DNA from 2 places in the Geobacillus sp. GHH01 genome. Region 2 is predicted to be linked to the other one. Evidence: riboswitches for the same ligand, from Rfam matches in the RefSeq annotation. Region 2 holds a riboswitch; the other holds the start of a gene.
What was found. Region 2 has a riboswitch for thiamine pyrophosphate ahead of tenA (thiaminase II). Riboswitches for the same ligand answer to the same signal wherever they lie in the genome.
Positions count from the first base shown of each region.

Region 1: it holds a riboswitch for thiamine pyrophosphate, as region 2 does, so the genes downstream of both, thiC (phosphomethylpyrimidine synthase ThiC) here and tenA (thiaminase II) in region 2, are expected to answer to the same signal.

Region 1 covers NC_020210.1:391,084-394,292, reverse strand. Annotated here, with positions in the region: gene thiC (phosphomethylpyrimidine synthase ThiC) at 1-1,349, opposite strand, end outside; gene GHH_RS19070 (hypothetical protein) at 1,327-1,485, shown strand; TPP riboswitch at 1,504-1,617, opposite strand; gene GHH_RS01985 (methyl-accepting chemotaxis protein) at 1,752-3,005, opposite strand.
Region 2 covers NC_020210.1:553,397-556,605, forward strand. Annotated here, with positions in the region: gene GHH_RS02845 (class I SAM-dependent rRNA methyltransferase) at 1-952, opposite strand, end outside; TPP riboswitch at 1,095-1,202, shown strand; gene tenA (thiaminase II) at 1,309-1,992, shown strand; gene GHH_RS02855 (ECF transporter S component) at 2,016-2,606, shown strand; gene GHH_RS02860 (ABC transporter ATP-binding protein) at 2,621-3,209, shown strand, end outside.

The DNA of each region.
Region 1 (3,209 bases), 160 kb from region 2:
ACGTCCTCTTTATTCGGCAGCCCTAAATGCTCTTTCGGCGTTACGTAACAAAGCATCGCCGTTCCATAAGCGCCAATGATGGCGGCGCCAATCGCCGACGTGATGTGATCGTATCCCGGCGCGATGTCGGTGACAAGCGGCCCTAACGTATAAAACGGCGCTCCATGGCAAATGTCCTGTTCCCGCTCGACATTTTCGCGAATTTTATGCATCGGAATGTGGCCCGGCCCTTCGATCATCACCTGCACATCATGCTTCCAGGCGATTTTCGTCAGCTCGCCAAGCGTTTCCAGTTCGGCAAACTGCGCCTCATCGTTCGCATCGGCGATGGAGCCGGGGCGCAAGCCGTCGCCAAGGGAGATCGCGACATCGTATTGTTTCAAAATCTCGCAGATTTCTTCAAAATGCGTATACAAAAAGTTTTCTTCATGATGGGCCAAACACCATTGGGCGATGATCGAGCCGCCGCGCGAGACGATGCCGGTCGTCCGGTTGGCGGTGAGCGGAATGTAATGAAGCCGCACACCGGCGTGGATCGTCATGTAGTCGACTCCTTGCTCCGCCTGCTCCATCAACGTCTCACGATACACGTCCCACGTTAACTTCTCCGGCACCCCTCCTACCTTTTCGAGCGCCTGATAAATCGGCACCGTTCCCACGGGGACCGGCGAATTGCGGATGATGTACTCGCGTGTTTCATGAATGTGTTTGCCGGTCGACAAATCCATGACCGTATCGGCGCCCCAACGCACCGCCCAAAGCAGCTTTTCCACTTCATCTTCAATCGAGGATGAAACGGCCGAGTTGCCGATATTGGCATTAATTTTCACATGGAAACGACGGCCGATGATCATCGGCTCACTCTCGGGGTGATTAATGTTCGCCGGAATGATCGCCCGTCCGGCCGCTACTTCCTGGCGAACGATTTCGGGGTCGATTCGTTCACGGATGGCGACGAACTCCATCTCTGGTGTGATGATTCCCCGTTTGGCATAATGCATTTGCGTTACGGTTTTTCCGGGCTTTGCCCTCAATGGACGGCGCACGAACGGCAGCGGGCGGACGCCGGCGGTCGCTGATGGCTTCACTTCTTCGACATCGCCGCGCTCAACAATCCAGTTGCGGCGAAGAGGCGGCAATCCTTTTTCGACGTCCGGCTCAAAATGAGGATCGGTGTATGGACCGGTTGTGTCATAGACGCGCACCGGCTCGTTTTCCACCGTTCCTTGCGGCGTTTTCGTCGGCGACAACACGATCTCTCTCATCGGCACGCGCACATCCTTGCGCGATCCTTCAATGTACACCTTGCGGCTAGCTGGAAATGACATGAACGAGCGGATGTTTTCCATGCGGCTTTCCTCCTTTGAAATGGTGGTTGAGACCTGCAGCCGCACCAGCAAAAGAGAGGCAAAAACGGGGGATATTTACGCAAAAACGGGTTCCGCAAAACGAACGGAACCCGATCAAGGCAAAAAGGCCAAATGAACAGCCTGTGCGTCCATCTGTTCCCGCTGCCTGCTTCCCTACGCTGGCATGACCCAGATCAGGTTCAAAGGGTCAAAGAACTTCATCGCGTTCTTTTCTCAGCCCGGCTCTCGGACTCCCCCAGCAGATAAGCGTATCACAATGATGACTGACTTTTTTATTTTATCAGGCAATTGGCAAAGATGCAAACCATTTTATTCCAAACGTTGACTCCCACACGTCGTTTGAAAGCCCCTCTTTCTCGAAGAAAGCGTCCTTTTCCTCACTCACACAGAAAATTTCTTCAGCATTGCCCGCATCTCGTCCGCCATCTGACCGAGCGATGTCGACGAAGAGGCGATTTCCTCGACGGAAGCCATTTGTTCCTGCGTCGCTGCCGATACGTTGGCCGCACCGGACGCTGACTGTTCGACAATATTGGTCATCTGTTGGAGTGCGTCGTTCACTTGGCGGGCATGCTCCGTCATTTGCTCGATGGCGGACGATACTTGTCCAATTTGTTTGCTCACTTGGCCGACCTCCTCGCGAATATGGGCAAATGATTGGCCGCATGCCGCCGCCACGTTCAATCCTTTCGCCACTTCGGAGATCACCTGTTCGGCAGACGCAACCGCCCGCTTCGTTTCTTCTTGAATGTAACCGATCAGCTCGGAAATTTGTTGCGCTGAGCGCGCTGATTGTTCTGCGAGCTTCCGCACTTCATCCGCGACAACCGCAAACCCTTTCCCTTGCTCGCCGGCGCGCGCCGCTTCGATCGCCGCATTGAGCGCCAACAAATTCGTCTGCGACGCAATGCCGGTGATCGCTTCCGTAATCTGTCCAATCTCGTTGGAGCGCTCCCCAAGCCCTTTCACCACCTGGCCGAGCGTTTGCACATGATCGTAAATGAACTGCATTTGCTCGGACATTTGTCCGATTGACTGCTTGCCGTCCTCTGCTTTCGCCGATGTTTTCTCAGCCCGGTGCGCCACTTCTTTCGTATGGAAAGCGACGTCGCTCAATGTTTGGGAAATATCATGCACGGACGCGGCGGTGGTGCGGACAGCATCGGCCTGCTCCTCCGCACTTGCCGCAAGCGTTTCCATCGTTGTCGCAATTTGCTCTGTCGCTTTCGTCGTCTGTTCGGCGACGGCGGCAAGCTGCTGAGAATATTGCGCTACTTCTTCGGCATGATGTTGGATTTGCCCCATCACACTTTGCCAAGCGTTTGCCATATCGTTTAACGACGCCGCAATCGGCCGCAGCTGCTGCACGCGATCAAGCGGTATGCGCACCGTCAAATCTCCGCTTGTCATCTTGCCTAAATGTTCGTTAATAACGGCAATCGGGGCAACAAACCGTCGATAGTTGAGCGTTGCCGAAACGAAGCCGAGCATCGCGCCAAACAGCACCGTAGCAACAAGCGTCCACCAAAATGCCGCCCCGCGAATGCCGTTGACCAGGCATGTGGCCATGCCGATCGCCGCTGTGCCAGGGATGACGATGAACATGGTGCGGATGATATAACTTGCTAATGACAAAACGCTCTCCTCCTTTTGCCATGATGCAAACACCTTTCTTATTTCTTTACCACATAAATAGATTCGTGAATGAACGTTCATTTTCCTTCCTAGCCCTAATCATGAATAGGGGTGGTTGCAAAGTTTTCTGATCTAACAAGGACCCGCTCAAAAACATCATGCTTTTGATCGCCTATAATCGGTGACGAAAATAAGAAAAGGCGC
Region 2 (3,209 bases):
AGTTAATGTCTTTATAGCCGCGCAGCGCCTTCGGGACGGCATGGGCCGATTTCGCGAATGCCGGCGGGTCGATGATGACGACATCCCACTGTTTGCCGGCGCGCACTGATTCGCGCAAATAGTCGAAGGCGTTGGCGACGACAAATTCAACGTTCGTGAATCCGTTTAACGCGGCGTTCCGTTTCGCCGTTTCGATGGCATGTTCGGAAATATCGACGGCAGTAGCATGTTTTGCCCCATACAGACAAGCGTTTAGCATAAACGAGCCGGTATGGGTGAAGCAGTCGAGCACGGTTGTCTCCGGACCGATGAGCGGACGAAGAGCGGCGCGGTTTTGCCGTTGGTCGAAGAAAAAGCCGGTTTTTTGTCCGTTTTCAATATCGACGATGTATTTCACGCCGTTTTCCTCGATTTCGATTTCCGTTTCCGCTTCCCCGTACCAAAAGCCTTTTTCTTGTTTGAGACCCTCAAGCTCCCGAACGGACACATCGTTGCGCAAATAAATGGCCCTTGGGGCAAACACGTCAAGCAAGCCGCGCAAAATCCAGTCTTTCCGCCTTTCCATGCCGAGCGCCAAAATTTGCACAACAAGCACATCTTCATATTTGTCGACGATCAATCCGGGCAAAAAGTCGGCTTCGCCATAGACGGCGCGGCAGGAGCGAACGCCGGGAATCATCCGTTCACGGTACGCCCACGCCTGACGGATGCGGTCGATGAAAAAGCGCTCATCGAGTTCATCGTTTGGGTTTTGCGTCAAGACGCGGACGATGATTTGCGAAGCGGGGTTGATATATCCTTTCGCCAGCCAATAACCTTGATGATTGTAAACGTCAACGAAGTCGCCCGGCGTCGCATCGCCTTCGATGCGGTCGACTTCACTTCGAAAAATCCATGGATGCCCTTGCTCAAGCCGTTTTTTCCGTTCTCTTTTCAGGATGACCTTCGCCATCGTTTCCACTCCCATTCCGTCGTCAATTGCTGCGTTTCCATCATAGCGGATTGCAACGCATAGCGCAACGTCGGAGAAAAAAAGATTGACAATCGTTCGTGCCATGGTATGATTAAGTGTAAAGAAAACTGAAAATTGCACCATCATCCACTAGGGGGGCCTTTAGAAAGGCTGAGATCAAAGTGTGCCTTTGAGACCCTTAGCACCTGATCTGGGTAATGCCAGCGTAGGGAAGTGGAGGAGCAGCACAGCAAGGCTAGGCTTTGCCTTGCCAACGTCGCATGCCCACGCCGCTTTCTTTACGCCAATCGGCAAAGGAAGCGGCGTTTTTATTTTGCCAAAAAGGGGGAAAACGAATGTCATTTGCCAAACAATTGCGCCAAGCGGCCGATCCGATCTGGCAGGCGAGTTTCCGCCATCCGTTTGTTCAGGAGCTTGGCCAAGGGACGCTTGCGCGCGAGAAGTTTCGCTATTACGTGATGCAAGATGCCTATTATTTGCGCCATTTTGCCCGCGTGCAGGCGATCGGGGCGGCGAAATCGCCGGATTTGGCGACGACAGCCCGGTTGGCGCACCATGCACAAAGCACGTGCGAAGCCGAGCTGTCGCTGCATGAAACGTTCGCCGAGCTCTTGGGCATTACGGAAGAGGAAAGGGCGGCGTTCATTCCGGCGCCGACGGCGTACGCCTATACGTCGCACATGTACCGCGCGGCGTACGAAGGGCATCTCGGTGATGTTATCGCCGCCATTTTGCCGTGCTACTGGCTGTATTACGAAATTGGCGAGCGCTTGAAAATGTGCCGCCCGAATGATCCGATTTATGAAAAATGGATCGGCACCTACAGTTCGGACTGGTTCCGCTCGCTTGTGGAAGAGCAAATCGCGCGGCTTGACGACATCGCTGACGAGGTCACCGAAGAGGATCGCCATCGGATGAAGCAGCATTTCCTCATCAGCAGCGAATATGAGTACGAGTTTTGGGAGATGGCGTATCGGCTTGAGCAGTGGCCGTCGGCTGAATTGGCGGCGAGCCGTTGACGCAAGACAAGGAGGAGAACAGGATGGAAGTGAAGACAAAAGGGTTAAAATTGGCGGATATTTTAACGACGATCGTCATTGCGATTGTGTTTGGCATTATTTACAAATTATGGGGCCCGCTATATAGCGCGGTGGGAGCAGTAGGGTTTCATCTCGATCAACTCATTTACGGCATGTGGTTTATCGCCTCCTCGCTCGCTTATTTGCTCATTCGCAAGCCAGGGGTGGCGTTGCTCGCGGAGATTGCGGCTTCGTCCGGCGAGCTGATCATGGGATCGCAATGGGGGCTTGAAGTGCTCATTTACGGGGTCGTTCAAGGGCTGTTTGCCGAGCTCGTCTTTGCCGCCTTCCGCTATCGGCGCTTTGATGTGTTCGTTGTATCGCTCGGCGCGGTCGGGGCGACGATTGGCTCGCTCATCATGGACTTTTACAAAGGCTATATTGAGGCGCTCGCCCCATGGAATATGGCGCTCTTTTTGCTGGCGCGTTTTATCGGCGCCATCCTCATCTCCGGCGTGCTTGCTGTTTCATTGGCGAAAGCGCTCGAAAAAACCGGAGTGACGCAAATGTGGCGGCCGGCCTCGAAAGACGATTACGATGCATTGAACCGGTAAGGCGGCGAATGGCGATGAAACAAGCAATTGCGATTGATCGGCTGCGCCTGAAATTTCCCGGGAGCGACGGGCTGCTGTTTCGCGACTTGTCGCTTTCGATTGCCGAGGGGGAGAAAGTGCTCCTCCTTGGTCCGTCGGGATGCGGCAAGTCGACATTATTGCAAGTGATGGCTGGCATCATTCCCCACTCGATCGATGTGCCGATGAAAGCGGAGCGCCTTAAGCGGCCGGAACGGTGGGGCTATGTTTTCCAAGATCCTGATGCGCAATTTTGCATGCCGTATGCGGACGAGGAAATCGCTTTTGCCCTCGAAAATCGAAGCGTGCCGCGCCACGAGATGCCCGTCCGCATCCGTGCGCTGCTGAACCAAGTCGGTTTGGAGATCGCTCCGCATACTGATATTCATACGCTTTCCGGCGGGATGAAACAGCGGTTGGCGCTCGCTTCGGTGCTGGCGCTTGAGCCGGATGTCTTGTTTTTGGATGAGCCGACGGCGCTGCTTGATGAAGAAGGGACGAAGGCGGTATGGCAAACGGTGAAGAAGGTGGGCCGCGGCAAAACGGTCATCATCGTCGAGCATAAAATTGACCATGTGCTCGACT